DNA from 2 places in the Bacillus sp. 37MA genome. Region 1 is predicted to be linked to the other one. Evidence: riboswitches for the same ligand, from Rfam matches in the RefSeq annotation. Region 1 holds a riboswitch; the other holds the start of a gene.

Evidence for each region. Region 1 has a riboswitch for cyclic di-GMP ahead of sda (sporulation histidine kinase inhibitor Sda). Riboswitches for the same ligand answer to the same signal wherever they lie in the genome.
Region 2: linked by a shared signal. The riboswitch ahead of A3M5_RS0100955 (hypothetical protein) and the one ahead of sda (sporulation histidine kinase inhibitor Sda) in region 1 are both predicted to bind cyclic di-GMP.

The regions. Positions count from the first base shown of each region.
Region 1 covers NZ_KB889752.1:1,680,090-1,696,394, forward strand. The annotation lists gene A3M5_RS0109470 (CarD family transcriptional regulator) at 1-303, opposite strand, end outside; gene A3M5_RS0109475 (S-layer homology domain-containing protein) at 505-1,734, opposite strand; gene A3M5_RS0109480 (N-acetylmuramoyl-L-alanine amidase) at 1,922-3,352, opposite strand; gene A3M5_RS0109485 (DUF4097 family beta strand repeat-containing protein) at 3,543-4,478, opposite strand; gene A3M5_RS0109490 (HAAS signaling domain-containing protein) at 4,471-5,031, opposite strand; gene A3M5_RS0109495 (PadR family transcriptional regulator) at 5,024-5,347, opposite strand; gene A3M5_RS0109500 (two-component system sensor histidine kinase NtrB) at 5,613-6,656, opposite strand; gene A3M5_RS0109505 (hypothetical protein) at 6,869-7,048, opposite strand; cyclic di-GMP riboswitch class I at 7,250-7,334, shown strand; gene sda (sporulation histidine kinase inhibitor Sda) at 7,354-7,608, shown strand; gene A3M5_RS0109515 (PAS domain-containing sensor histidine kinase) at 7,698-9,533, opposite strand; gene A3M5_RS0109520 (C40 family peptidase) at 9,736-10,752, opposite strand; gene A3M5_RS0109525 (ABC transporter ATP-binding protein) at 10,930-11,721, opposite strand; gene A3M5_RS22780 (IucA/IucC family C-terminal-domain containing protein) at 11,723-12,481, opposite strand; gene A3M5_RS26640 (iron chelate uptake ABC transporter family permease subunit) at 12,505-12,720, opposite strand; gene A3M5_RS25370 (hypothetical protein) at 12,621-12,929, opposite strand; gene A3M5_RS0109540 (RraA family protein) at 13,282-13,902, opposite strand; gene A3M5_RS0109545 (IucA/IucC family protein) at 13,913-15,733, opposite strand; gene A3M5_RS0109550 (type III PLP-dependent enzyme) at 15,726-16,305, opposite strand, start outside.
Region 2 covers NZ_KB889752.1:156,650-172,954, reverse strand. The annotation lists gene A3M5_RS0101005 (hypothetical protein) at 1-148, opposite strand, end outside; gene A3M5_RS0101000 (sulfite exporter TauE/SafE family protein) at 271-1,038, opposite strand; gene A3M5_RS0100985 (hypothetical protein) at 1,656-1,907, opposite strand; gene A3M5_RS0100980 (hypothetical protein) at 2,715-3,716, opposite strand; gene A3M5_RS0100975 (GGDEF domain-containing protein) at 3,799-4,419, opposite strand; gene A3M5_RS21930 (hybrid sensor histidine kinase/response regulator) at 5,004-8,015, opposite strand; gene A3M5_RS0100965 (response regulator) at 8,021-9,118, opposite strand; gene A3M5_RS0100960 (hypothetical protein) at 9,149-9,349, opposite strand; gene A3M5_RS0100955 (hypothetical protein) at 9,402-9,656, opposite strand; cyclic di-GMP riboswitch class II at 9,759-9,842, opposite strand; gene A3M5_RS0100950 (PhzF family phenazine biosynthesis protein) at 10,223-11,002, opposite strand; gene A3M5_RS0100945 (aminotransferase-like domain-containing protein) at 11,209-12,597, opposite strand; gene A3M5_RS0100940 (DHA2 family efflux MFS transporter permease subunit) at 13,012-14,493, opposite strand; gene A3M5_RS0100935 (TetR/AcrR family transcriptional regulator) at 14,735-15,334, shown strand; gene A3M5_RS0100930 (hypothetical protein) at 15,618-15,833, opposite strand; gene A3M5_RS0100925 (hypothetical protein) at 16,019-16,305, opposite strand, start outside.

The sequences.
Region 1 (16,305 bases):
TTTCATTTTCTCCATGTTCACCTTATATCTCTCCTTATACGAGAGTGATTCTCCAGATTCTCCATGATGAACAAAGCGTAAAATGCTTTCCATTGTCCGTATATCAACAGCCCTTCGGATCGATGACTGTTGCATTTTCTCCAAAGGAATCATCACTTGCAATTGATTAATGGTAAATGTCATCACAAAGTATTGCTTCTTCTCCCCAAGGATTTCCTTTTCTTCTATGGCTTCAATGACACCTGCTCCATGCATCGGATAAAAAATTTCATCGCCTACTTGAAACAATGAATCCACCTCCAGATTTGCTATCTCTATTAAGGTTATCACATATTATTTTTTTGTCAAATTTAATATAATATCACATATTATTTATTCACGTCAATGATTTTATATCATTATTTTTTATTTTTTAAATGACGTTCATATTAAGCAAAACGGAGAATAAATAGAACGAAAAAGCCAACCGCATATGCAGTTGGCTCTATCTGACAGACTTGTCTTTTACAATTCTTCCAGAGTAGCTGTTTTTGGATCGATGGAAACATAGTAATCATCCACATTTGTTTCAATCAAAAATTCGTAATGTCCCTTTCTATCTGTTTTCATATATGAAATGTTCTGCACGTACTCACGATATTTTTCATAACTATATATATCTTCATACGCACTAATTAAATATTTTTCTGCTTCTGCCACCGTTAAATTAAATGGATCGTCATATGCGGTTGTGTATTTAGGAAGCTCACTCATTTTCCATTGGCCGTTCCGCTTCACAATTGTCCATGTTTCTGAGGCTGCTTCATCCATGCCTGCCGGGTAACGGACTTTTACTGTTATACGTTCATTGCTCCGCTCGATAATTTCATATGGCAAACCCCAATCATATACTTCACTATAAACGATCCAATCACAATATGTGCATGTCACTTTGTAATACTCTTCCATCATCGAAAGCATCTTGCCTTCCGCAAAAGGCGTCAACTCTTGTTTAAACGTTGAAAAAGCAGGCCGGCTGCCATTTGGTTCGTTTACATATAAATAATGATAAATAATCGAAGACGCTTTATTTTGCACTTCCCGAATTAAACTCAAAATCTCTTGATTATTGTACGCACTCACTGGCTTCGCTTTATGTGCGCGGTCTAAAAACATCATCAATTCAGCACGCGTCAACTTTTTATCTGGCGAAAATGTTGTTGTTGTCGTTCCAGCTGTTACCTTATGACGGACTAATGCCTCAATATAAGGTGCCGCCCAGTTAGACGTTTTCACATCTTTAAACGGCAGTGTAAACGATGTTTTTTGCTCATAACCAAACGCATCAACAATTAACTTCGCCATTTGTGCCCGCGTTAAAATATCATTCGGCCGCATCGTCCGGTCCGTAAATCCTTGCAAAATTTTCCGTTCTGCTAGTGCTGCCACTTCATCATAATTTTTATTTAGCACCGTTACATCACGAAATCCAGCGTGATTCGTCTTTCGTTCCAGTCCAAGAATGCGCGAGAGCATTACCGCTGCTTCCATTCGCGTCACATACTTTCCTGGACGAACCATCTCGTCTTCATCCGGTTCAAACACTCGTTTTGAGTCCAAACTCCAGACAGCCTCATACGCTCGGTGCTTTGGCGAAACATCATCAAAGACAGCCGCGGCTGCATCTGCTTTCGCCGGCAAAAGTGTTGGACTGATCAACATAAGTGCCATTACTACTAGATACCATTTTCTCATGTGAAAATCTCCTTTCTATTCCATATTCGCACATCTATTCTATCAAGTAAATTGAAAGTTTTGGAGATAAAATAGAAAACTATTAGTATTTTCGAAACGTGCACAACGCTAAATTATTCTTTTCAAACAAAAATAAGGCTGCCCCGATCAGTTATTCACTGACTTTTGGGACAACCTTCATCGCTTCTTATTTTCCTACTACGTAAAGCGGGTCGACTTGATAGCCTTTTGCCTTATAGTAATCTAAAATACCATCATAAATTGCTTTCGCCATGACCGTCTGCCAGTAGTCTGATTTTAACATGTCATTCTCACTTTTATTGGAGATAAAAGCAAGTTCTGCGAGAGCGGCCGGCACGCTATTATTATCTAAAACACCCAAACTGCGGCCTAGTTGTCTCGTACTCTTTATGTTACGGTCTTTCAGTTTCCATGCTTCGATCATACGATTCTGGATTTTTGTTGCAAGCAGTTTGCTATCTGCACCATGCGGATTAGCAGCTGAAGAGTAAATGGTTTCCGTCCCGTTTGCACTTGACGACGAGGCGGCGTTTGCATGAATGCTGACGAATATATTCCCGCCATTATTTCTTGCAAAAGAAGAACGCTGATTAATCGTAATGAAACGGTCATCTGAACGTGTCATTTTCACGTTGAATGGCGTTTGCTTTAACAGTTTATTCACTTTTAAACTTGTCGAAAGCACCACATCTTTTTCTCTCAGTCCAAATCCGACAGCACCTGGATCACTGCCCCCATGACCCGGATCCAAAATAATCGTCTGACTAGAAAGGCGGGAATCCGCTCCTGTCACCGGCGGTTGAGCGGCACTAGCTGTTTCTGTGTCACGTAAATAAACTGTGCTCACAAAGCCGATTGTGCTGTCTGATTTCACATAAGTCCAGCCTGCAATATTGTGCGCACCGATCACTTTTACATCTTTTGCTAACTTTCCTTTAGATGGATACGATGTAGATGGACCTGAACGAACATTTAAGTCACCTGTATTCGTCCATAATGTTTTCGTAAAACTTGAAAACTCTTTCGTACGGAATTCCGGGTTCATCGCACGGGCAAGAAAAACAGCGAAATCTGCCCGTTTAATGATCTGATCCACACCAAATGAGCCATCTGCCACTCCACTTGCAATACCACGTGATGTCAATGCATTCGCAGCACCAGATAGTTTCCCACCAAAGTTATAACCGAATGCTTTTGATAACATGACAGCCATTTCTCCGCGTGTCACTTCATTGTACGGTAAAAACCGTCCACCTTCATAGCCGGAAATAATGCCTTTTTCAACAGCCGACTGGATATAACCTGAAGCAAAACTACCAGAACCGACGTCTTTAAAGCTTGTAACACGCTTTGTGCCATCTAGCTGAAGCGCTCGGCCGATGAATGCAGCAGCCTCCATACGCGTTACTTTTTTTTCAGAACCAAATATCGTCGCCGACGATCCGTTGGCAATTCCACCTATCGACAAATAGTTCACTTCTTTTGACGCTCGATCTGGAACATCGACAAAATTCGCCGCATACGCAGCTCTATTCACTCCAAAAAGAGTAATTAACATACAAAATGCTAACCCAACAATGATTAAACTTTTTTTCACCTTTCTGCCTCCACTCGAAATATTTACCACTAATTCCTAGAATATATTAACATATATAACGTAAATTTAACACCTTCGTTTATAATCTTCACAAAGGATTCACTTTTACTGCTTCTCTTTTTCTTATGAATAGAATAAAGCGATCTGCACGATGCAGACCGCTTTATTCCAGCTATTCTAATAATGAGTGTTATTTATTTATTGATTTTTGCTTCGTTATAGAAATTTTCCCATTCGCCGTTGTTAATTTAATGAAGTGATCCCCATCCCCTATTATTTCATTCGGTTTGTACCCGTCTAAAAGATCGATTTTTCCGTTATCAACACTCACATCAAATGTCGTATTTGTCGGCTCTTTTTCCGTTTGAATCTTAATATTACCGTTATCAGATTCAAATTCAATAGGGCGATCTAAATGATTCGTCATAAGAGAGATCATCCCATTTTTTACTTTTCCTAAAATCTTACCGTTCACATCGTCCAATATGATTTTTCCGTTATCTGCTTTAACTGAAACAGCTGAGGAAGATACATTTTTCAGATCAATGCGTCCATTACTTGTCGTTGCTTTCACTTGTTTCACATCAAGATTTTCTGCTTGAATACGCCCATTGTCTGTTTCAGTAGTGATAGTAGAGCCCGTAATATCTCGCAGTTCTACACGCCCATTGCTTACTTTTACTTTCACTTCTTTCACACGTAAATTCGCCGCTTCAACACGTCCATTATCACTGGAAATTCTGAGTGAATCATACACTTTTTCAGGTACATATACTTTCAATGATAATGACGTTGATATAAAATCAAAGTTATAAAGTTTTGTCTGTCGCTCTTTTAACTGGACCGAAAGTGTCGTTCCTTCTACGTCAGCCAAGAACGTATATGCCGAGCTTTTCTTCGCTGTTCCTGACACCTCTACTGTTGTTTCTTGTTTATTTGTGGGGATGATTTCAATAGCAGCGTTGTCTGTCGTCACGCTCAAACGTGTAATGTTTTGATTAGTTATCCCTTTTTCTTCCAATACAGAAACAGAGTGATTCATCTTTTTAAATGTAATGAAACTTCCCGCGGCGCCCATGAGTAAAAGAATGAGTGCGATGAGTGATATTTTTTTTATATTAAACATGTTTTAATCCACCTTTAACCATTTTCGTGTTGAATTTTAAATAGCGGACAAATCCACGTATGAGTGCCTTCGTAATAAAAAACATGCCTACGGCAATAAACAAGCCCAGTCCACAAAGCATCATCGAGAAGAACAAATCAAATAGAATAAATGTATCTGGATTTAAAATGACATTCATAAATACAAGCAAAGGAGAAGCAATAAACGCAATACTTGACGCCCACCCGGCAAAAACCAATGCTGCAATTGCGATAAATGGTCCCAGCACGATGACTACGTTAAAAAACCCTAATCCAATCACCGCCCACATCGCACGAATAATATTTCCCGTCGTTTCCGTTTTTTCTGCTTTTTCAAGAAGATAAGAGGCAAGTAGTTCTTTTGCAATGTGATTGGGTGAACCGAGAGTAGCTGAAATGTGTTCTTCGCTTTTTCCTTCTGCTATTCCATTAGCAAAATGTTCTTCAAAGTCCTGTAAAATATCTTGCCGTTCATCTGAAGAAAGTTTTTGTAAAGATTCGTCTAAACTATTCAAGAATTGTTTTTTATTCATCACTGACACCTTCTTTTATTAATTGATTAACACCGTTTGAAAATTCCTTCCATTCCCGGGTAAGCTCGCGAAGATACATTCTCCCTTTGTCCGTTAACTTGTAATACTTACGTGATGGACCTTCTGATGATTCCTGTAAATAGGTTGTAAAATATTCTTCTTTCGTTAAACGTCTTAGCAATGGGTAGACAGAGCCTTCTGATATGGCAATTTGTTCAGATATTTTTTGAACAAGTTCATACCCGTACCGATCTTGCTTATCTAGTAATACGAGAACGCATAGTTCTAACACACCTTTTTTAAATTGTACATTCAAAGTTACATCCCTCATTCCTTCTCAGTACTATATATTATACAGTACTAACTTATAAAAAATACCGGTTGAAAATAATATACTACTCGGTACTATTTATTGCAAGGTACTATTCGATAAAAAAACACGTTTTCATTTCAAAACTTGATCCGAAAACGCATTTTTTATTTTTGTCCACAAAGTATTGATTTAATAAATGTTGTATTTTATGTATATTGATTCGTGTCTGCTTAAATCTTTCTTCATTGCCGGTTCAACCGGTTTTCTTTCAAGTAATAGGAATTTGTATATGAAAAGTTGTTCCTTCCCCAAGGACACTTTGAACAGCAATGTTTCCTCCATGCTCTTGTACCGTTGTAAAGACTTGCGTCAGTCCCAAACCGGTTCCTTCACTTTTACTCGTGAAAAATGGTGTACCAAGTATATGGATTTTTTCTTCTGGTATCCCTATTCCCGTATCACTTATAATGATATGGTTGCAGCCATCTTTATAATAATGTTCAATTTTAATGTTCCCTTCGCCTTCAATCGCATCCAGTGCATTTGTCATTAAGTTGTAAAATGCTTTAATGAATAAGTTTTTCTTTCCTTTTATTGTTTTCTCGGAATCTTTTAAATCTATCTCTACTTCTACGCTATACAATCTGTCCTGGAATAAAAATAGGATTGACTGTATTTCTTTGCATATATTGATTTGGACAAATGGTTCATCCTGTAGATCGGGTTTGGATACTTGTAATAAATTTTTTAAGGTATCCAATGCTTTATCTAACTCCGCATTCATTGTCGTTAAATACGGATGTGAATGGTCTTCTTGATATAGCTGTAAAAACCCTTTGACCGCTGTCAATGGATTTTTCACTTCATGCGCAATACCTGCTGCGATTTGACCGATAGATGCTAATTGTTCTTGATCAGTTAATCGCTTTTCTGCTGCTTTACGGGAAGATATATCTTGAATAATGAGTTGAGCTAAAACTTTTCCTTCCATATTAAAAGGAACTACCATTAATTCTACATCAATAAGCGCCCCATCACGCCTAATCATCTTTTTCTCCCCTCGTCCCGCTATTTCTTGTTTCTCAATCACGTTTTTTAATTGTTGCTTACACAAAACATGGAACTCCGGGGAAACAAACGCAAATAAATTTTTCTGTATCACTTCATTAGATGAAAAAAAATCGAGTAATTCAACAAAGGCTTTATTACAATAAATAATTTTTCCTTCTTGTTCAACAATTAAAATCGAATTAAATGAATAATCAATTAATTGGCGAAAATCTATATTCGTTCCTCCGACTTCCGATAGCAAGTACATCACCTTCTTTAGTATAAATATAGCAAAAAGTTACCTAAAAAAGAACCAATTATTACTATTTATACTGTAATTTTTTTCTACGTGTACGTAAGAATTCAAATCACCTGAAATTGATTCACTAGCATATGTAGGAAGAAAAGGAGCAAAGACAAACCCGCTTCTATCTGGAATTGTAAAAAGCAGGTTTGTCGAAGGTATAAAAACATTCACAAAAATTGTTCGTTCAACTCTTCTGCCCGCCCCATAAATCTTACCCCTTCACTTATTTGAACAGTATCACAAATGAGGTGCACAACATTGTTTTTTTCAGTCCATGCGATTAAATCTTTTTCTAATATCTTTTTCCCACAAGTAGAACATGTTAAACCTGCTGCATAATTCATCATATGATCTTCCCCCTTTTATGAAAGCGCTTTATATTATTATAACGCACCTATTATGAAAATATTGTAAAATAAATAAAATTATTACGTCGAATATAGAAAACTTTTGGGGTTTCATCCGTTCGATCAAGAGAGCATTTCAAGTGATCATTTTTCATATTCATTTAATTGATCGTGTGGTATCATTGTGTTGATAATAAATAATTCAGATAAAGGCAAACTAATCGAAAGGTTAGGACGCAAAGTTACAGGTCTAAGGTCAAATGACTATGATGGCTGGGCCGCCTCATAAATTGGAGGTATGGGTGTTGAAGCGGGGCGATGTTGGAATAGAGAGATTAGACAGATTTTGGATTTTTTTACCTTCAAAAGTGACAGTTGGGTATATGCAGAAGCTATATCTATCAGATGAACAGTTGTTGATCGCACACAAAGACGCGCTAACACTAAAGTTAGACAAAGATTTTATTCACCTGCTTGAAATAGAAATAAAAAGAAGAGACTTAATGCTAACAGTTGACTCCACCATACATATGGAAAACTTGGCAGAGATGAGCCGTTAATCATCCATTTTTTGATCGCTCAACAAAAACAATCACATCATTAAACCAGTTTAATGATGTGATTGTTTTTTATACCGGACACCTATTTTTTAATGATATAAATCCTTATTTTCTATAGGCATAAGAACTTGTACTAATGTGCCTGACCCCTCTTTACTGAAAATTCGAATCTTTCCTTTATGCTGCTCGATAATTTTTTTGCTTACCATTAAACCGAGACCTGTCCCGCGTTCCTTTTCTGAATAAAATGGTTCAAAAAGGTAAACTTGTTTGTCTTTTGGTATCCCTATTCCTTGATCCTTTATATCAATAGCTATCCATCCATCTTCTCTTCTTGTTGTGACTCGAACTTCTCCGCCAGAAGGCATCGCTTCAATGGCATTTTTCACAAGATTCATGATCACTTGTTTAATCTGTTTCGGTTCACAATGAACGATTGGCTGCCCTTGATCCAATTCCATTTTAATTTCCACTTGATTCAACAACGCTTCTGGTGTCATAAATGCAATCATCTCTTTTAACAAATCATTTATATATTGCTTTTTCATGATCGCTTCCTGCTCCGGCTTTGCCAGCATGAGAAATTCATTCATAATAAATTCGATTCGTTCAAGTTCAGACAAGATCACATCGCTGTAAGCATTATTCGTTTCTTCATTAAGAAGCTGTATAAATCCTTTTACGGCTGTTAGTGGATTTCTAATTTCATGGGCAATGCCGGCTGCCAGCTGCCCGATGATTCCTAATTCATCCCGTTTTTTTAACATGTTATCTCTTTTTTTTATATCTGTCATATCCTGTGATATACACATGTGATGGATGACCGTCCCTGTTTCATCCAAAATCGGTGTTATTTTTGACCAGATCCAGCGTGTTTCTTCTTCTGTGTCTCCTTTGACTTCATACTCTAATTCTTTCGGACTGTTATCCGTCGCCCTATGAAATTCAATCAATTTATCTCGATCCTCATGATGAAGATTCTCGAGCCACTGCATTGGATCTTTAAGTAGCTCTTCGTCGCTGACTCCCCAAAAACTATCATAAGAAGGGCTCTTGTAAAGAAGCTTCCTATTACTAATATCATATAGACAAATAACTTCTTTAATATTTTCCGTAATGTAGCTCATCACTTTTTCCCTTGTTATCAGCAATTCTTTTTGTTTTTCGATTATCTTTTGTGTCTCCAAATACTCCGTCCGATCATGTGTGACGGACGATAATGCTTTAATTTTACCTGTATCATCTTTCACCGCAGATAGGGAGAGTGTGACTGGCAAGAGTCTACCATCTTTTTTCAATCGGAATGTCGGATAATGGACAACATTCCCTCCATTTGTCACCCGTTCTTTTAATTCATTAAATTCATCTATAAGATGCTCCGGAACAATTGGAAGGAATTGATCACTTATCTCTTTTAATGTCCATCCATACAGTTTCTCGAACGCTTGATTCGCAGCCATCACCCGACCGTCTAAACTTATAATCACAGCAGAACTGTCTGACATCGTAAACAAAGGATGATTTACGTTAATAATAGAATCGTTTTTAAGATGTTTTTCTTTTTCCCTGTTTTTATTATATACAATTGTTTGAATCCATCCTCTTTCAGACAGTTCTGCCGAAGCAAAGTATAGTTTACAGTATGAACCATCTTTACGAAGAAAGCGGATTATGAAGGGGGTAAAGCTATGAGGGGGTTGTAAATAAAAGAGGTTTTCTATCGTCTTTTCTTTGTCATTTGGATGAATAAATTCAAGTAAATTCTGGTCTATTATATCTACAACAATATGCTGTGAAACAGTCTCCATAACAGGGTTTATATATTTTATTCGTCCGCTTTTATCAATTAAAAGTCTTATCTCATCTTTTTCATTAGAAAACCATTGTATGGAATCGTCGTCTGTTAATTTACTGTTATAAACCAATTTTCTCCCTCTCCTTTTAGTCAAAACTCTCATAGTTGTAAATTTATTCATCAATAGATATATTCATTAAATCACGAATAAATAGTTTTGACTATTCTTTATTACTGTAATTAAAGTAAAATTTTATTTAGAGGTACAAAAAAAGAGCCGCCCCAAAACCAGTTATTCACTAATTTTTTAGGACGACCTCTCGTTTTCTTTCTTATTTTGCATTCATTGCGTTATAAATCGCGACAGTAAATGTTTCCCGTGTCGCATGATGCGTTCCATAGAACTTATCACCTGCGAAAATACCTGTTTTATCGATCATAGCCATTGCCACAATGCCTTCAAAAGCCCAGTGACTCGCATCGATATCTGAGTAACTGACACTTGCTGCAGCTGTTTGTGACATGTTGAGGTCAAATGAACGCTTGATGATGAGGGCCATTTCGTTTCGTGTCATTTCTGCTTCAGGACGGAATGTTTTGTCTGCAAATCCCGTGATGATCCCTGCTTCACGCATCGCTGCGATATCGTAAGCGAAACGGTTTGATTTTGGTACATCTGTAAAATGGCTCATTACTTTCGGTTCGATGTTCAAAACACGGTTAATAATTGCTGCTGCTTGTCCACGTGTTACTTTTTCATTTGGACGGAATGTATAATCTTCAAATCCTGTAATCACTTCTTGATCTGACAATGTTTTAATAGCTGTGTATGTAGATGAAGATTTATCGATATCTGTAAACCAATCTGGTGTCTGTGCTTCATCCGAAATGCGTTTCGCGCCTGCGTATTTCGGACCCCAGTACGGATGATTCAGTGAAACAAGATCAATTCCCTTGCTTGATGTTGCGTTTAATACCATGTTTCCACCGGCATACACTCCAACATGTGAAATACCTTTGCGATATGTATTTGCGTAGAAAACAAGATCTCCTGGTTGTAAATCACTTTTTGCTACTGAAGTTCCAACATTATATTGTTCGTCTGTTGTACGTGGCAGTGAAATACCTGCCGCATGTTTGTAAATATACTGTACGAATCCGGAACAATCAAATCCATTTGGTGTCGTCCCGCCAAAAACATATGGGACGCCCATGAATTTTTCTCCATAGGTTACGATCGATTCTCCGATTGATGCAGCTTCTGTTTTAAAAGATGCTATCGGAGAAAAGGTTAAAAACATCATTGCTGCCATAATTGAAATGATTATTTTTCTGCAACTATTCACCATAAACCTCCCGGATTCTTTTTTTCTATTAATCTCTTTGTTTCCCTTATTATTCTGATTCTACCAAAATGAAACATTAATTTGTTTTACGTTATAATGACAAATCCAATAATATTTGTAATATAAGATGAATTTTTTACCAAAATATGATTCTATTAAAATCCAGTTCATCCATTATTTTCATATGTTATTTATTTTTCTTCCTTTTCCGTCTGGGAAACATATCGGCGTACCGAATTGACGATCTATATCGATGCAGCATTTTAATCCGTAAATACGTTCTATGTTTTCGCTCGTTATCATATCTTTGGGAGCACCTTGAATAAACACTTTTTGATCTTTTATCGCTACGAGGTGATCTGCATAGCGACAAGCTAAATTAATATCGTGTAAAACCATGACAATTGTTCTATTCTCTTCTCTATTCAAATCATAGAGCAAGTCTAAAATTTCGATTTGGTGGGTTAAGTCTAAATACGTTGTTGGTTCATCTAATAAAATAGTATCCGTATTTTGTGCAAGATTCAGGGCCATCCAAGCTCGTTGGTGCTGTCCACCAGATAATTCATGAACGTATCGATCTTGCAATTCTTTCATACTCGTTACTGTTAAAGCATGATGAACAGCGTTTTCATCTTCATTTGTCCATTGTTTGAATGTACCTTGATACGGATATCTGCCTTGTTTCACTAATTGTACTACCGTTACGCCTTCTGGGGCGATCGGTGACTGTGGTAAAATGGCTAACTTTTTAGCGACTTCTTTTGATTTCATTTTCAAAATGTCTTGGTCGTCAAGAATGACGCTGCCCGTTTGTGGTTTTAGTAAACGGGCAATGGCGTGTAACAAAGTTGATTTCCCGCATCCATTTCGGCCGATGAGAACGGTGATTTTTCCTTTAGGAATGGCTACATTTAATGAATCAATTATTGTCGTTTTGCCATATGCTAGTGTTATATCTTTCACATTTATTTTAATCTCGTTTATTGTATGAATCACTCACTTTTATTTGCTTACTTTTAATGGGGCAATTGCTACAATAACCGATTCCTTCAACATCCTTTTCTAATTTATAGTACATGCAGCACGTTTTTCGGCATGGATTTACGATAAGTTCTTCTCCTATTTTTAAATACTGTTTAATCGGGTTTTCTTTTAAATTAAACAGATCCCCACTCGCATTTTTCAAAAAATGAAAGTCGCTGTTTAACCGTTCAATTTTAACTGGATCCATTTCTTTCGCTAATGTTTTCCGGTAAATAGAGTTAATCCGAATGGCTACGTTTTCCCACAATATAGACGACGGAACGCGGGATGTTTTTTTCAATATGTTTAAAACTGGCGTAATATGAGACGAAAAAAGGGTACGTAGCACGTTCTCACGCCATTTTTCCCTCTCCATGCTCTTTACTTCCTGCCATTTGCACATGCCTGCTTGAATACATAATGTACGTTCTTTACTTAATGCACACGCTTTTACCGGCAAATGAAGGGCACAGTTGAATTCGACCATACTGTATAAAGTGGAAGACACGACGAGATAAGCATATCTTTTCGAAAGCATGGAAGCTGTGACGGATAAACTCGGTGCTTTTATCTCGATCATTTGCTTTCGTAGAAATGATAAACATTTTTCTTCATTTAATAAATCTGTTATCTCAATTTCCGTGAGCCTCTCATGTTCCATATGTATATCAAACGTTTTCAGTTCGTTCATCACAATACTGCTCATTTATATCACCCTCAAAATGAATTTCAATTTTTAATCAGTAAATAAAGAAAAAATGGTGTGCCGATTCCTGATGTAAAAACACCTGCTGGAATATCTAACGGTTGGAAGGCAATGCGCGCGATCCAGTCTGCAAGTACAACTAATATCGCACCGATGCCAGCTGTCGTAATGAATAAGAGTGATGTTGATGGCGCACAATTCTTCTTAAATTTCGAATAATCCCTTGCACAATTAACCAGCTACAGCAAGTGAAGCGCCGACAATCATCCCCGACAAGGGATTTCGCTACATGCGAAATGATCAAACCGACAAATGCAACGTTCTCAATTACTGCTAATGAAACGACCGCAATCATCAGCCGTGGGAAAGCGTTCTTTCCAAATAATGATATGATATGCATTATATCTTGTGTATTAAATGACGTAATCATGTTGTAAATATCAGCCAACGTATACTACGTAATCCCGAACATCAAACTTAATAACATACAAATCATTAATAAAACGATTAACAAACATAAGCCAACTATCTTCCCCTTATCTAGCTTTATAGGTTGTACCATTTAATCACCATTCAATTTTGATTTCGTCCAACAGTAAAAGAGAACCTGCTCCAATGATGAACGAGGATCGTTCATTTCATCAGCAGGTTCACGATTGTCATAAGTTTTTCACTTATTTTTTCAATTCATAAATGTCATATAAAATGTCGAGCATTAAGTTCGCAGATTGATAACCAGCCCTTGCACTCCAGTACACTTCATCAACTTGGTATTGATAATCATTTTCACTTATATGATACTATTTTTTTTCATAATGTACAGCATTATTTTCCAATCTTTTTAATTTTTCTTTTTTTTCTTTCTCAATCGCCAACTCTATTAACGTTTTATAGTTTAATTGGTTAATTTTGAAAATTCCATCTTGATCCGCAATAACATAATCACCTGATTCAAAAACGACGTTCCCCACACTTACTGCCGTGTTCACTTCTCCCTCCAACTTTAATACTCTTGTCGTTTTTGGAGAAATCGACTCATAAAACACAGGTACACGACTCGTTCTCAAATAGGAAATATCTGTTACGGCTCCACTTACTATAACCGCAGATAGTCCAATTTCTTCTGCTTTCCTCGCCCTGAATTCTCCCCAACAAGCATGTGTTTTATTGCCTGACGTATCAATAACTAAAATATCTCCTTTTTTAGCTTGTTGAAGCGCAGTATTTAACGGGTAACCATCTCCACTAGATAATTTGACTGTTGTCACTTCTCCAGACACTTTCGTCACCCGGATCGTACATTCATAGTTCGCCAAAAAACCAAAATCAGTAAAGTGACCGATCGTAGACGTACTAACCATTTTAAATTTCTCTATTTCATCGGTTGAGTATTTTTCTATTCTATCGTTAACCGTTAACATAGAAGCCTCCTTATTCTTGTAAATAAAACGGATTGTGTCCAACGCCTTTTCCAGATGGCATTGCTCCTGGTACACCATCCGCTTCTAGTAATGGACGAATGATTAACTTCACTGGCCACTCTTTATTTTCAAATAGTTCATAGTGAAGGATTTCTCTATCCGCTTCTGGAATATCGATTGTTTGTAACGATTCTCTTAATTTCGCTTCAGTAATTCGCCAAAGTCTTTTTTCTGGAATAGTATACACACTCGATAACGATTCCATGATGGCAGCCAAATTTACTTGTGTTCCAAGAGATTGAACGTAGTAAATTAACTTTTCAATCGTTTCATTGTATAAACTATTGGAATAACCTGGTCTAATATGGTAGGCCGGATCTTTAATTTGATGTTTATCTAAATACGGTTGATGCAGGCGCACGGAATCATGATCTCTAAATAATAACCCAACTATTTTCTTATGCTTCAGTACGACACAACAATTTTGACCATGTATTTCTGGTACAATCCCGACTTTAAATAACCTCATCGTAATATCATAAAATGCAGCGGCTAAATCCGTATAAAAGTGGAGGACATCTTCATTTGATAAATTTTCTCCTATGATTTCCGTTAAAAAATGACGATCTTGCATCACAACACCTAAAGAAGCCATGGGGATGATTTTATACTCTTTTTTCATAATTTCTTGTGGATACACTCTCACTTGGGCGGCCAAATGACGAGGATGATCATCAAAAAGGCCCAAAGTCTCTGGCATATATCCCCACCAATGTTTTTCTTCACATAAGAATACTCTATCGGCAAGCGTCTTATCGCACGCTATTGCTTGGCGAAACATTTGCTCTCCGGCTATCCCGTTTAATAATTTAACGACTGGCAAATATCTGGCGGCACCTAAAGATGTAACACTAATCGGTAACTTTAACATTTTCGTTGATGCTTGAGGGGATAGTAATGAACGTACAGAAGAGGTCGCCAAAAAATTGCCTACTTTTGAATCTAAAATGATGATTGTTTGATCCGCTAATTCTTTTTTGAAATTTGGTAAGATCATATTGGTCATTTGCCACGGATGAACGGGTATAATCGTATAGTTTTCTTTCTTTATTTCTTTCCGTATTAACTCATTTGCGATGATCGATTTCTGCTCCTCATTCAGCACATCAAAACTTTCCATTTCATTTTCTTGGCACCCTTTTACGATTGAATCATTACATATAGCTACCCAACATAAAGTCGTCTGCTTACCAAATTCAGCCATATAGTTTTGATAATCTTGTGATGTAAAACCTATTTTCGCTTTCGACAAAGGATGAAAGGGCCGGTCTCGTAAAGAGGCAATCATCTCGCCTTTCACAAACCAGTCATAAGGGGACTTAGGTGTACTAAATGAGTTCTCTTCCATCTGTTTTATACTAAGATTCAATTGCTGAATGGATACATTTAATCCTTCTAAGAAATCCGCCACACCTGGATGTGCATAGGCTTCTTTAGACAGCGTACGATGCAATATAAATTGACTAAGTTCTACAGGCGAACTTATTTCCACCCAACTACGATCCACCTTCTTATAAATAGATGAACCAGACACCCATTGATAGCCCTGTCTATAACTTTTTTCCACAAGAAAACATAATGCATCCATATAAATCAATGATTGTTTACTTTCGTGATAAAGTTTTTGAATCGTATTCGGTGCATTTGAAAGCATGTTTGTTGTCTGTTCATCAATGTGAAAAAATTGCTCTGCAATGAATGCATTCATTACGTCTTTCATAATAAGTTGTTCAGCCGTCACATTTTTTGTTTGAGTGGTTGTTTTATTCATACTGATTCCCTTCTGTTATATAGTAAAAATCCGGATGTGGATGACCTAAAAAGTCATGATGAGAAATGGTCCAACAATAGGCACCTGATTTCTTAAATACAATGGCATCTCCAACACGCATCCTTTCCACATTGGCATCTTCATAAAGCCTGTCCTTTGGTGTGCATAACTCACCTACTATCGTTACGTTCGAATTGTTTATTTCGGGCCTTTGAAACGGATAAGGCCACCTTGCTAGTGGTACAACGGAAAATGGATGATTATGACCCCAAGAAGCGGGTAATCGATTATGGTGCGTACCGCCTCTTACGACAGCAAAGCAGCGATCTACTGACATTTTGATATCTATTACTTCTGTCACGTAATAACCAAAGTCAGCAACGATAAATCGCCCTGGTTCAAAGAATAGTTGTGTATCACCTAAGTTTTGCACGGCTTCGCTTTGTGCTAATAACGACGTAAAAAGCGGCCAGTCAAATCCAGGTGTTTCATCATAAGAGACGCCAAAACCACCTCCAGCATTAATGACGTTAATATTTAATCCATATGCATGCTTCCACTGTTCTACTTTT
Region 2 (16,305 bases), 1.5 Mb from region 1:
CCACATTCTCCATTGGAATCCCGTTTGATATAAGAGTGTAAACACCATGTTCAGCCGTGTTAAATTCGAGAACTTTAGAGTCGTTTAGAGCAGATAGGATGCTCTCCATTTGCTGTTTCTCATTTTTGATATCTTCAGTACTAGACATTGTAAGTCCTCCTACTATTTTTAAATCCAATTATATCAGTAGATACTACCTTTTGATACATATAAAAACAATGTTTTTTAAATAACCGAGTTGCGAAAACGATCTACTACTTATAAGAACTCTTAAATATTTTTGTAAATATCCATTAATACCGTAATTATAATTGTAAGCAAGATTACATTCATTCCATAACGTAAGACACGATCAGAAAAGAATTTGCTAAAGGTTGGTCCGACATAGCCACCAATCATCCCGCCAATTGCAACAATAAGGGAAACTTCCCAGTTCATCATCCCTATAAAAGATTTTCCAATGATCCCAAAAAGGGCAATCATCGCTCCAGCAAACGTTGTGGTGCCGATTGTCTTCCGAATCGAAAAACGCAATACATAGACCATGTATGGCATAAACAGAACCATACCTCCAATTCCAATAATTCCAGTAGTCATGCCTAAAAAAAATATAATAACAATGCCTATCACAAAAAAAATAGTTTTAGGTACTTGTTCATTTTTTTCTTTAATTGGTATTAAATTAAAAACCAACGACAAAACAGCAATGGAACCAAATAAGGTTAGAATGAATAAGTGGTTTATATTCTTCGAAATATAACTCCCTGAGATAAATGATCCAACAGAACCACTTATTGCAAGTATAAGAGCATAACGGTATGGTATTAGCTTGGCATTATGATACCGTATAGAAGCTGTTGCAGTAGAGAAAAAGGTGAGTGCAAGTGTTGCTGATGTAATAGTTTGAATAGAAAAATACTTCCCTGTAATCAAAGGAAATACATATAAAAGCAAAGGAGTCATCATCATGGAGCTTCCTGCCCCCAGTATGCTAGCAAGAATTCCACATAAAACTCCGAAAACCACTAATATGAGCATAAAAATCTCCTTTCTTCAATAAACAATCAACTAACCTGCCCTTTAGCCATCCATGAATGCGTGCTTCACCACTTACATGATAGTTAGTTAATAAGAAACTTAAAATTAAATAGTTTTTAGCTTACCTTATCCCGAATATTGACTCAAATCCACTTTTACTATTATCGAGTAGACTTTACCACTAGCCTACCATTAGTTGCAACAACAAGAATGTTTAATCAATTTTTAAATTGATAAAAAACCTTTCATGAACTTGCTGTCATTAATTAAACGCATAGCTGACAAATTTACCCCCTCATCCTAAGAATTTTAGGCGTTCTGAAGGTAATAGAAAAACATTCTATCCAAGATACTTTATTGAGGTGGATAGCTCAGCTTTCTTTTGGATCTGAAAAATATGCCGTACGAGTAGAAGCGGAAGGAAAACGTTTAGGAAACCAATGTAGGGAAGGTATTTCTTTGCAAGTAATACAACGATGAACATTTACAGTCATTATTTAAAGGAGGCTTATGAGCGGGCCGCAGCTAAACTTGACTCTCTTTTTTCTCCATTTAAACAAGCAAATGATAAAAAAGCCTAAAAAAGCACCGCTATATACGGTGCTTCCAGTTCATCATTAGCATCCACTTTTTTTTCCACAACAACAGCCCCACGCTCTCTTGAATATACATATTCCAAAGAGAAGAACAGCAAGGAAGCCAAGTATTGCAATAATGAAGTGTAAAACAGTACCAACAATTCCCAGGTTAAGGAATGTAAACAAAGAAGTAAGTACCCCCAATGTTGTTGCTAGTAGCAACCATACCACACCCGTTAAAAATCCAAGGAAAAGCTCAAAAAGGCTACATGTAGAATGACCATTACTCATAGATGTTCACCCCCTTTCAAAAGGAATGTTGTTCAACAATATAGTATGCGGATGCTTGAGAGTTTGTTTAAGAAAAACACAAAAAAAGGCTCTAATTAAAAGATGCCTGGCATGCCCCAAAATTTCTTGTTTTAACGATTGTGTTCCACGGGGTTGTTCGATATGAACTATAGTATTTTTTACTTACTTTCATTAATTTCACCACCCATTTACCACTCAATTGGTAAAAACACACAAAAAAACACCACTCCCGAAGAAGTGGTGTTTTCATAGAGAAACCGTGTTCCTGACGCTCTCTCAAGGGTTTTAGCCCCCAATGATTCCTACTGGGTTCGAACCAGCGACCCCTACCCTTTCAAGATGGTGCCTTCATTCTGAGTAGGTCTGTTTTCCCTTTTGAAAATCAGTTACTTCAAGGCATTAGACACTTAAATACTCACACCCTCTGAAAAACTGTTAAGGTAAAAATTTAAATTCGTTGACCGAATTTTTGACCAATAAAATCTCATTATTATAATTTTTAGATGTCTTAATCTACAGAATTATAAGATAATAATGATCACAAAAATTAGTGGGCTTATAATGGCATGATACAAACAATAAAATAATCTCTAATCTTAAATATCTTAATTAGAATAGAGGATTTTGTTATTTTCAAATAAATTGTTGTTTTCCACAGTATCTGTATGGAATGCAACTATTCTCTTTTTGGAAATCCGAACTTCATATTGAACAATATGGTAAACAACAGTCCCTTGTCTTGTTGAAAAGGATATGGCCATAGGGAAAAGCAAAAAGAAATTGTCTCTATGTTGTTGAGATATCTTCTTTATGACTTTCTTTCATTATTTCGTAAAGCTGCCATTCAAAAAAATGAACCAACTTAAGCCTTTTCTCATCAATCAGCTTATATACGTATGTTTCTACTACTTTAGCATATTGATCCTTTTTAATCAGTCGGAAATATTCAGCTAGGTACAGATAGACTTCAAGCGATTCTTCTTCTACAGCCGGAAAACGGGTTGTACGAATATACCGCACTGGAATCTTTCCCCTTTTATCCCATTCACTCAAAATCCATGTTTGAAAAGCGAGTGACGGCTGCCCTATCCGCTGCCGGTTGATAGCGATTCGAAGCTGTTCCTCCATATAAATATCGTATCCCCATTTATACTGTTGACTTTCTAAATCATAAAATTCCGGAAAAAAAACGCCATATTCTTTTGCATTCATCAGCACTTCTTCTGTTTGGCCTGTCTGATTCAACAGTGTAAACAAGTCTGGTACCAGTTCGCTTAATGTCACGCGTTTAGCTGGCTCATTGAAAGCCCAGTCGGTGTAATCCGTATAAACACCTTGAATTTGCTGCGTTTTGTTTATCGTTGAAGCGAGTTTATCGGCCAGTTCTTTATAATCCGGCCTGTCAAATTGGTCTGCCGCTTTATAGAGCGCCTTGATAATCCGGATATCGTCCGCCAGTCCATTTGCCGATGTCTCTTCCTTTATCGTCCAGCGAATAAACAGGTCTTCCCCCTTTTGCACAATAAAAAAGCGTTTTAAACGATCTACCTGCCGGTCAAATTCCATTTCATTGTTTTTAAGCAACCATGTGTGGGTATCCAGCAGCGTATTCATATAATAGCCAAGATCGCGCGATAAAGAAAGATTTTCCTCTGTAGTCCCGTCTTCAAACTCTTCCTCTTTTACTTCATTCACTCCCGCGATATCGTCCTCATTGGATTGAGGAGAAAAATAAATAAGCGCGAATAAAAGAAGCAATGTTAGAAGCACGGTTTTTTTCAGATTCATAAACAAGATCCTTTCTATGCATACAAACGAAAAATCTTACTGCTGACAATGATGTGCCCATAAAGGTCAACACAATCTTCTTTTATTCATCCATACCGGGCCGAAATACACGGCACCGATTTTCGACAGAAGACTTTGCTCTATACATGGCTTTATCCGCATAATAAATTAGTTTCTCAGCATCGATGCTTTGATCCGGATAGAGGCTCACGCCTATACTTGCACTGACAAGAATCCGGTTTTGATCCATCTGAAACGGCGTGTCGAAAACCGCTGTCACCCGCTCCATTTTCTCTTTCAGATTATCCGCCAATTCAATCAGCAGCATAAATTCGTCGCCGCTTAAGTGAAAAGCCTGGATATGATGTTCCGAAAGCGCAGCTAGGCGATTAGACATCTCTATTAAAAATTCGTCTCCCGCATAATGCCCGAACATATCGTTGATTTCTTTAAACTGGTCAATATCAATAAGAACAACAGCCAGTTTTGTTTGCTGCTGATGCGCTCGCGCCATATACGATTCCATTGACATGTGAAGCATCCGCCGATTAGGCAAATCCGTCAATTCGTGATGAAGGGCAAGATATTTCCATTTCCCCATTGCCTCTATTTGCTCTCCTGTTGCTTCAAATGAATAACAGCTGTAGTCTGCCATACGATTTTCTTCCCCCATCGATTTTCCACATTTTGTTTTTTTTCTCATTTTTTAAAAAACCTCTTATCTTCTGCTTTTTTTCTCTTACAATAGTCTTATTAACGAAAATCAAGGAGAATACTCACTATGATCCGGGCTATTATCATAGACGATGAACTGTTGTCTTTGCAGGTAATGAAAAACGAATAGCCGATTTTAATATTGATAGTGTCGGTATATATTCAGGTGCGAAATCGCTGCTGCCGATATAAAAAATATTTCGTTTAATACCGCTTTTCTTGATATTCATATGCCGGGTATTAAAGGGCTTGATTCTCCCGCGCCCGGGTCATATACAAATCCATTTACAAGTTCAGCATTCTCCGATTTGGCAATCGAGTTAATTCGTAATGGCAGGCAAGGTACTTCCGTTTTCCCATTGTCGCCTGCCGAGCAGCCTCCGTTTTAAATGAACAAAAGCTGTAATTTTCCAAGTTCATTCGCGCCCGCTTTTCCCTCTTGATTCATGGTTCGAGTATAGTAAAAAAATCTTAAAAAATTCTTAAATACAGTCTGCAACAAGTTTTATATAAATATAAAATAGTGGTGATAATCACATCTTTTAGCTTTAAAAAAACAGGTTTTCTTTTTCTTTACATGCCTGTTTCTTTCTGAAGGATAATGACGATTTTCGTCCCTTTATTTAGTTCACTCGTAATAGTCCACGCTGCATAAGATATATACTGGAGGCGGCGATTAATGTTTTTCAGTCCGATACCTTTCCCTTCCACCGTGCCGCTGCGAATCTTTTCCAGGACCTCTGGCGGAATTCCCACCCCGTCGTCTTCAATGACAATTTTCCACTTGTCCTGTTCCTGCGTGATCGACAGGCGCACTGTTCCGCCGTCTATCCGCTTGCTGATGCCGTGGCGAATCGCGTTTTCGACGAGCGGCTGCAGCAAAAGAGGCGGTAGGCGAAGCGACAACTCGTCTGGAATATCATAAACAGCCCGGACTTTGTTTCGAAAACGGGCCTGTTCAATCGATACATACGTCTGAATGAGCGCCAGTTCCTTCTCAATCGGAACCAGCTGCTCGGTATTATGAAAGTCAAAACTGCCGCGCAAGTAACGGGCAAGGGCATCAATCACCTGCCGGGCCTGTTCTGCATCCATATATGTTAACGCATGAATTGTATTCAGCACATTAAATAAAAAGTGGGGCTTTATTTGTGACTGTAAAAATGCGACTTCCATCGTCGCATTTTCAGCTGCCGCCTGTTTTAGTGCCACTAAATTAGCAACGCGTACTTTCAGCTCGGAAAGATCAAACGGCTTGGGCAGAAAATCAGTTGCCCCCGCCTGAAACGCCGTAATCTTTTCTTCCTTATGATGGCTGGCCGTCACAATTAAAATCGGCAGCTGAATGGCGCTGTACCTTTTGCGGATGTGACGGCATACGTCAAATCCCGACATGCCGGGCATCATCAAATCAACAATCATTAAATCAACCTGCTTTCGGGAAATGAGCTGAACCGCTTCTTCTCCACTTTTCACCGCAGTTACCTTATACCCTTCCCCTTCAAGCAGTTCGATCAAAATTTTCAAATTTACGTCATGATCATCGACAACAAGAATGGACGGACCGCTTTGGCTCGATGATTCATACGGCACATGAATCATGTACCGCTCTGACGGGTCAGCAGCCGGTTTCCCTTTTGTTTCTACTGAAGAATCAATAGGAAGATAAAACGTGAACGTCGACCCTTCTCCTTTTTGAGAAGCGACCTTAATTGATCCGCGCTGCACCTCCAGCAGCTGCCTGACAATACTGAGTCCAAGACCTGCTCCTTTATACGACGTCGCCTCGTGAAATTGGCGGTACGGCTCAAAAATAGTGTTCAGCTGCTCAGCACCGATCCCCTCGCCTGTATCTTCAATCGAAATGGCCAGCCTTCCGGATTCTTCAAAAGCGGTAATCCGGATCATGCCATGGTTTGTATGCTTCATCGCGTTATCAAGCAAGTTAATCATAATCTGCCGGAAGCGAACTTCATCCGCCAGCACAGACGGCAGGTTATCTGGCACATCATTCACAATAATGAGCTTCTTTTCCTCAATCAAAAACGTATACATATCCAAAATTAAATCGACCGACCCACGGACATCGACTTTGAGAATGTGAACGTCAAGCTCGCCCCGCTTCAGCTTCGACAAATCCAGCATGTCATTTACTAAAACAGACAGCCTTCTTGCCGTAGCGGAAATGAGGGTAATATTTTCAAGCTGTTCTTTCGACAAACTGTTTTTCGCATCTTTCACAATCGATTCGGCAATATTCATAATGCCGTGCACCGGCGTTTTGAACTCGTGGGACGTTTTCGCCAAAAACTCATCTTTATGCTTGTCAATTTTCAGCAGCTCCTGCGACAAAGCATCCACTTTTTTAAACGCATTTGAAAAGCGTAAAGAAAGAAGCAGCGCCATCATTAATATAAATAAAATAACTTCCAACGGAAAATAATCCAAGACAGACAAGCCAAACACATTCGCTGTATGGGAAATTCCATATATATTAAAAACAATCAGGCCAATGAGAAGGTACATCGCCCCTTCTTCGCGCTGCCAAAAAGCCGCACTCAAAATGTAGATAAAATAAATTGCGGATAAAAGAGAATAAAGCGGGCTCATCACCATAAGTCCATACGGAACAGCGGACGGGGAAAGAAAGCAGTAAAGAGTCCCCGCCGCCCCAATGCCTGCGCCCATATAGAGCATCATTTTGGGACGAATCGACGGAAACGCATAATATAAATAAAAATACAGCAACACATTTCCCGACACCGGCGAGAGAAGCTGCATCCGCAGCACGAAGCTGTACGGCAAATCCGGCCATATCATATAGAGCACCTTTTCGCCGTGCAAACCTGAAAACACCATTTGCGCGAAACAAAACAAAGAGAAAAACAAAAGCGAGCGATCGGTTTTCCGCTGCATGTACATGCCTAGTAAATAAAGACCCATAACGAGTAGTGCTGTCACCACCACCCAGTCATGCATTAACGAACGGTCCCGGAGAGACGAAATCGCTTCCTGGCTGCCGATATACATCGGGCTGGTCAGGCCCCCGCCCGCCATATAATAATAATTCGCAACGTGCAAAACAATTGTGTTCTTACCTTTTTCAAGCGGGACATATACGGTATATGGTGTATTGCCGGGCTTAGTAGACTCTTTCGTTTCACCCGGCGCGCCGCTTGATCCGATCAGCTCGCCATTAAAAAAAAGCCGATGCGCCATCCGGATCGAGTTCGTCTTCAGGCCGATCACGTTTTCTTCCTGATCAGCCAGAATTATCAGCCGATACGAACCGTAGCCAAATGGACTGTCCAGCTGCTCATCTCTCGCCCAGTTATGAGGAACGGGCTGGGAAAGGCTTTCTGACCAGTCCCCATCAATCGGATCAACAAACGCACCTTTTTGAAACAACCATTCGCCGTTAAGCTGCATCGCTACTTCCTCTTGAAAAGATCCACCCCGTAAATCAAGAACACCCTTTTCTGCCAGATTTTCTGTCTCATTTTGACCCAATAAAAACAAATAAGCGATCGAGATTCCCCCAAATAAAAGCACGCATAACGCCAGCAGCCATTTCGATTCTTTCATGACACTCATTGCCCCATAATCGAAGCCAATAAAGCGCAAGTAGCTGTGGACGGCTGGATACCGATATCTTCTTCAAGCAATTCCGCAAACCGACGATACACAATGACCGCTTCTGTCCGGTTCCCCGTCTTCGCATACGCATTCATCAGCCGCTGGCATACGTCATCCGAGTAAGGAGACAGCTCAAGCTGTTTTTCAAGGGAGTGAATCCATGCTTTTTCCATTCCGGCTAATTCATAATCTGCTTCCAGCTGTTGAAGCAGTTCCAGCATTTGCCGACGGATGTATTCCCGTTTCTCTTGTGCCCAATGAAATCCCGTCATTTCCATATAATCGCCCGTGTACAGATCCAGCCGCTTTTCCATATACGTCCGCTCGTGCGTTCCATTTGACATCATCTTATTCCATTCTATACAGTCACAATTAAGGCGCTCGATATCTATATAGTACGCAGAACCATTTTTTAAAATAATCTCTTCCATGCCGTGTTCTTTAAACACTTTGCGTAAATACGAAATGCCTGTGTAAAGGCTTATTTTCGCTTTATCCACATTCACATCGGGCCATAACGCCTCAACAATGTAGTCCCGTTCCAAAAGGCTCCCTTCGTGATGGATGAAAAAAGCACATAGCTCTTTTACTTTGTTCGTTTTCCATACAAACGGTTGGTTGCTTGAAGAGTCCGTCACCTGAAAATCGCCAAACGTACGGATCGATACACCCTTTGCAGCCGGACAGTCTCCTATCACACCTTTCAATCGGGAAACCGCTTTATCCAGCCGCTGCTTCGTAATGGGCTTTAGCATATAATCAAGCGAATAAAGATCAAATGCCTCAAGGGCAAACGCTCTGTACGCCGTAATAAAAACGATATGAATAGATGGATTATGTTTTTTTATATGCCGGGCCAGATCGATGCCTGACATGCCCGGCATCTCAATATCTAAAAAGAATGCATCCACCTCTTGCTGTTCAAGGTGATCAAGCGCTGCAAACGGGTTCGTATACGCACCACAAATTTGAACGTCCGGATCATCTGCAAGCAAAAAGCGGATCACCTCCATCCCAACTTCTTCATCATCGACAAGGACGGTTTTAATCATCGATACCCCTTCTTCCTATATGAATATCTTTTATTTAAGCGGATTTGATTTACTTATTAAGCTCCGCTTGCTGAAATGCTTCCTTTCCATTTCGATCGATTCATCGCCGCTCTCGTAAACTTTTATAAACACGACTGTCATCACCTGGCGTGAGCGGGCAATTATTCCTTTCCACAACTGGAAAAACGGCCGAACCTCATCTTTACGCAAAATTGTTTGGCTCCTTGTCACTTCTTTTCCCTCCAATCAATGAATCTACTGAAAAAAGAATACGACTTTCTTCTTATAAATTTCTTAATTTTTTCTGATTGAAGAAAAAAGACTCGCCAGATGAAGGCAAGTCTTTAAGATTCTTATTCTGAGCGTAAGCATTCTCTGCCGAACGTGAACAATCGGTTCTGAACGTGAGTATTTTTCCTTCCGGCCACGTGATTATAGCCACATTCGATGATCGATCCAAAGCATACTTAATATCAGCTAATTCCTTCAAAATTTCATCCATTTTTTCCTTATTTTCAAGTCTTAATGATTCAGACACTATTATCTAACTTTTGCCCCCCATCTTTTATCATCTATAACATTGAATTTGATCGTACTTTCAGATAAACATACTTGAATAAATAAAAAAACGACCCATAAAAAATAGCAGGGTCGGTTGCACTACTCACTCCTAGCCATCCAAAGTGCCCACATACAGATGGCTGTTCATCGCTCCATAATGTTTCATATAATTTACAAAAATTTTTTTCCCGTAAAATCATATCTTAATTATAGACAGAAAGATCTAAATGTCAATGAATCCCTCAGATTATTAGGTTATTTCGAACTACTAATTATATCCCTATAAACATGAAGCAATTGCTTCGTTGCCGGCTGGATTCTGGTGCAAAAACTTCAAGACAGTTGCAAATCATCTTTAAATCTTGGACATACTGATACTATTACTCTAAAAGAGGAACAAGATCATCGATTGTTAATTACACTCTGTCCAACTCAATAAATTAAACAAATGCTCAGAGAATTATCGTTCTGAGCGTTGTTGCACTTATTAAGGTAAAGCACCTGTTAGCTTAATAAGTTTTTTAATTTGTTGAACGAATTTACCTAAACATTTATATATCCTTCTAAATAAACAACAGCTTCTCCAGACATTTTTACCCTTTCACCTAAATCAGTACAATACAGCTTTCCGCCTCTTTCTGATAATTGCAATGTGACAAATTCATTTTTATTCAATTTATTTTTCCAATATGGAACTAGTGTACAATGAGCAGAACCAGTAACTGGGTCTTCATCTACTCCAGCCTTTGGTGCAAAGAATCTTGATACGAAATCTACTTCTTTTCCTTTAGCTGTTACTATTACACCAAAACCATCTAGTTTTTTTAGTTCATCCATATTTAATTCAAGACTCAAAATATCCTGCTCTGTATCAAATACTGCCATATAGTCTCTAGACTTATAGACTTCTTTAGGTACTTTACCTAAACCTTTAATAAGTGCCTCTGGAGCATCGCATTTTCTTCCTTCTCTAGAAGGAAAAGCTAAGGTAAATAAACCGCCATCCTTAGATACTTCTAAAAGTCCACTTTGGGTATTAAAGTTTATATCCTTTGAATTTTCATCTAAATAAGTACATATTACATAAGCAGATGCTAATGTTGCGTGTCCACATAAGTCTACTTCCCCTTTTGGAGTGAACCATCTCAACTCATATTCATTATCCTTTTTTACAAAAAAGGCTGTTTCAGATAAATTATTTTCTGCTGCAATCTTTTGCATTAAATCATCTTTTATCCATTCAGTTAATGGACAGACTGCTGCCGGATTTCCTTTAAATTGTTCATTTGTAAACGCATCAATCTGATAAATTGGAATTCTCATTTCCGTAATCTCCTCGCTATTCATTTAAAACTCCATAGGTTATCGCAAGTGCTGTTAAGCTCGGTAATATGGGCAGTGTAAGTGGGAACGCTGCATAAAAAGCTTCTTTCCATTCAGGAGTTTTTTGCTTTGCTTCATTCTAAATTGGAATTATCATAACACGCACAAAAAATGCCACACAATATAATAATTGTGTGGCATACAAATTAATAAAGGCTTTTTAATAATTTCTGTAAAATCATTAAACCTTTCGCTAATTCTTCATTCGTTTCGGGTGCACAAATGGACAGACGAACCGCTTTTTCAGGAATACTATTCCCTACTGTAAATCGTTCAGCCGCATATATTTCAACGCCATGATCTAAAGCAAGGGCCTCAAAATCTGCTCCTGATCTATTAGCTGGAAGTTTCAGCCAACGAAAAATCCCCGTTTCGTCACCGTAACAATCATAGCCTGATAAGTAGTTATTCACCAATTGATTTCGATAAATGGCGTTTTCTCGATGGTTGTCAATTATTGTATCCAGGTTATTGGACACAATTAATCGGGCAGCTAATTCTGCTAACAACGGTGAAACAGAAATATTCATATTATAAAGTGCATTGGATAGCGGATTTTTATATTGTTCTGGAGCTGATACATAAGCCATTCTAAGCGCCGGTGCAATGGTTTTCGATAAGCTGGCTATATAAATTGTCTGCTCTGGTGCAAATGTAGCTACAGCCTGCACAGACTCCTTGCACAGTAAATGATAAGTAGCATCCTCAATAATGAAAATATTATGTTCTTTGGCAACTCGGGCAATTGCTTTCCTGCCAGCAAGTGACATTCTGTGAGTAGTTGGATTTTGGTAATCGGGGATAAGATAAATACCTTTCAATTGATCATTTTTACAAGCATACGCAAGCGCATCCTCGCTCATTTCTCCGTCTTTCTGTTTAATCGGTATTAATTGAATACCGAGCATAGCTGCTGAAGTTTTTAACCCAGAGTAAGTATGGGGATCGGTACCAATCTTATCACCATGTTTACAAAGGCTGGCTAGAACTGCTGTTATAGCATTTTGTCCACCATTAGCAAATAAAATGCTGTTAACATCCGTATGATAACCGCCCTTACGCATAAGCTTTACAGCTGCGTCCTTCTGCCAAAGCATATCACCTGGTCTACTATAACTAAACCATTTTCCAAAGTCCGTTTCATTCATCATGTTTTTAAGTTGCAGCATTAGCGGCTCATAAGAAGACGAATCCGGAATAGTAGCCCCCATTTCAATGACGTTCTTTGGCTTGCTATCACTAAGCAAATAGGAATTAGATAAAGCGTCAAAAGAGACGAACGTACCACTGCCTACTGTTGCACTCAGTAAACCCTTTAGTTCACATACTTTAAAAGCCTTCGATACAGTGCTCACATTAATATCTAAAAAATCTGCTAGTTCTCTTTGCGGTGGTAATTTCGTTCCTGGAAGTAATGAGCCCTTTATTATATCTGTTTCAAGTTGTTTGGCTAACGTCATATATAGCGGTTTCCTTGCTCTATCAATAACAGGTTTCCAGCTCATAGGATAATTTTCAAATGAATTTACAGGCATCATATCTGTCCTTTTTACATACAATTATAGGATTGTGTGGTGGTTTTAGCAAAGATATTCAAAACAAGTTTCATTACTCAACGAAGCTAAGTAATATACATTGTTAACAAATGAAATATGTGAGGCAGAATTTATATAACACTTCCTCTGTGATTTTTTATTAATTGTTCAACCTCACACACCTTGGCACGAACCTGTCACAACTTAACGTGAACCTAACATAATTCGCATCCCTCCGTCGTCCGTGTAGTAGAGATTGCAGCCACGTTCTTCGATATAAGCGATGAGTAAGGACAAGTCAAAAAGCAGTGATTTTTATCTCACTGCTTTTATTATTAATTAGTTTCTTTAAGTTTTAACATAGCTGATGATTGTTCAGTACACCTCAAGCATTCTTTTTATTCGCTTTGTGTCTTACGCCTTTTTTATAGTAGCCTTATATAGATTAGCATCGGACATTTCCTCGGAGCTTTGTTCCACACGTTTGATAAAAAATGATAGGAGTAATCCGATAACTGCTATTCCTATAATTACAACATAAGCATCGTTAATTCCCTGAATGGTGGCTTCTAAAATCATTTGTTCTTGGGTTGCCTCATTTCCGCCGGTGGACATCATATCCGTTAGATGCGTTTTGGTGCGATCCGTCATAATTGTTACAAGAAGGGATGTACCAACTGCGCCTGCTACTTGCCTAATGGTATTGGAGATTGCCGTACCATGGGCAATCAAGCTGGAAGGCAATTGATTTAAACCTGCTGTTTGAATAGGCATAAGCATCAGTGCCATTCCGATACGACGGCCGGTAGACATGAGAACCAAATAAGTATAGCTAGTTGAATCTGTCAAATCAATAAAGCCGATAGTTGTAATGATCGTAATTATTAACCCCATTATGGAGAGCCATTTTGCTCCATACCGATCAAACAACCTGCCGGTAATAGGCATTAAGAAACCCATCACAAGCGCACCGGGGAGAAGCAACAAACCCGATTCTAAAGCTGTGTAGCCGCGTGCACTTTGTAAGTATAGTGGAAGCAGCATCATATCTGCATACATAACCATGGTAACCGCAATGTTGATAATGGTTGTAAGGGAGAACATATTATACTTGAAGGCCCGGAGATCCAGCAGGGGATTCTGAGAAGTTAACTGCCTCCATATAAAAAGTCCAAGTGCTACGACTCCCGCAGCAATAGATACAAGCACCTCACTACTTGACCACCCTTCACTGCCAGCCCGGCTGAAGCCATATAACAGAGTGCCAAATCCTATTGTAGAAAGGGTTACACTTATAATATCAACCTTGGTAGTAACCTGTTCCGAAACGTTCTTCAGGTAAATAAATCCGCAGATAATCACCAAAAGGGCAAGCGGAATCATGCCGTAGAACATTAATTCCCATTCAAAGTTTTCCAGGATATATCCTGCCATAGTAGGACCGATGGCAGGCGCAAAAATGATCGCAAAGCCCACCATTCCCATGGCCGTACCTCTTTTTTCGGGAGGAAAGAGCGTAAAAATAACATTCGTAAGCAGTGGCATAATAATACCAGCTCCCGCTGCCTGAATCATGCGTCCAGTCAAAAGAACTGGAAAGTTTGTTGCTATAGCAGATACTATCGTGCCTGCAAGAAAAATCAACATTGAAGACTGAAAAAGCTGGCGAGTGGTGAACCTTTGCATGAAATACGCTGTGATTGGAATTAGAATACCATTTACTAGCATATAGCCAGTTGTCAGCCATTGTGCAGTTGCAGCCGAAATACTAAAATCAACCATTAGTTCTGGAGTGGCAACACTCATGATTGTTTGATTTAGCGTGGCTAGAAAAGCCCCCAAAATCATAATGAACAAGATAGGTCCTTTTTTAATAGAACTACTAGTTGTATCCATCTCTTTACTCAACCTACAAACTTCCTTTCTATTTTCCACTAGACTTATTTTACAATGTGTAAGATAATTAACATCATATAAAATAGATTATAATCAGGAATTAAAATTTTACAATTTACAATATATCGAAAGGTGTAAATTAGTTTACATTTAACCTGTTTGTGTTGTTTAGTTGGGAAATATAGTACATTTCCTAAAGAATTGTATATCTTAATACCGAGGAGAAAGGAAAAGGAAAAGGATGGATAATACCAAGGATTATACAGACCCTCGAATTCTTCGTACACGGCTGTTGATAAAAGAGGCTTTTGTTGATTTATTACAGGAAATGGACATCGAGAAAATGTCTGTTAGCCGTATAGCGGAGCGCGCTACAATTAGCCGTGTTACGTTTTACCTGCATTATCGTGATATACCAGATATGTTAGATAAGATGGCTGATGATATGATTGAAGATATTCAGGGTGCCATAAACAGTCAGCCAGTAAACGAGGGCTCCTCTGAAGACACGGATTGGTTGATGCTGGAGAGGCTGCTTGAACATATTGCTAAACATGCTAACTTTTATAAAGTTACTTTAGGTTCGAGGAAGGCACCTATCTTTACTGAACGCTTGTTAAATATGCTAACTGAAATAATTACTGTAAGATTAGAGTATTTGGGGAGGAATTCTTTCAGCTATAAAGCAGGAATTCAAAAAGATATTGCTATTTGGCACGGATCTTCATCTTTGATCGGCACTATAGTGTCTTGGCTACGAAATGACATGCCGTACACACCGCATTTTCTTGCAAAACAGTTTTACTTGCTGACTTCTCATAATCAAGATAAAAATTCTTAATTAGTTATAATTACATCTTATGTAAACATTAAAGTTGAATAACCCTTGCTGCATCAACGTTTTTAACAATCAATCAAATTGACCGTATGCAAATTCTATACATTTGCGGTTTTATCGTATTTTTAGCCCTGTTTCATTTTTGATTAGTACAGCCATCCTGCATAAACGCTGGCTGTTTTTTATAAATGGAATATACGCAAAAAAACACCTGATTAGGTCGGTTGGCAGCCTAAGTAATCTAAAGTAGAACTCTTTCTATTCTTAAAAATCATAGCAAAAGGGCTTATTTTATTTGTTTTTCAATTTTGACTATCAGCGACTCTTCTTTATATAAATAATCTAAAGAGATCCCCTTTCGATTAGCTGCTTGTTTGATCAAATCTATTTCCTGATACATAGCGTTAGACAAAATACCTCTTTTTATATTTTTTTTTATTTGATAATAAAATCCAACTAATAAATACGCTGGCAATGTGTCATATATAGTTTCTTCCTCCACTACTCATTCTCCCTCATTACTAATGAAATTTTTACCAATATACATTTTACCATTTTTTTCTTTGTAACATTGCATCGAGTTAATAAACTTTTGTCGTTTTGCACTAGTGACAGGAATCGGAGGTTGTGCAGTTTTGTAACTTCTTACAAAAAGAAGAGAACCCGTGGGTTCTCTTTGCTGCTATTTTAACAATCATCTTCTGGTTCATCTTCTGGTTCAATAACCCAGCTTCCATATGGAATAAATGAGACTGGTTCACCAAAAAAAAGACCAGTACGTTCACCACCGATGACCACAGCTCCTACACCAGCAACAACACTAATTTCAAGTAATCCCCCAGCTGGTCTTCCATTTATTACATTATAATCACCCGTTGAGAAAATATTGATGAATGGCTTCGTGTTTTGAGTGATGGCAACTTCATAAATTTTGCACGTTTCTCCTGGAATATTGGTTCTAGGAAATGTGGCTA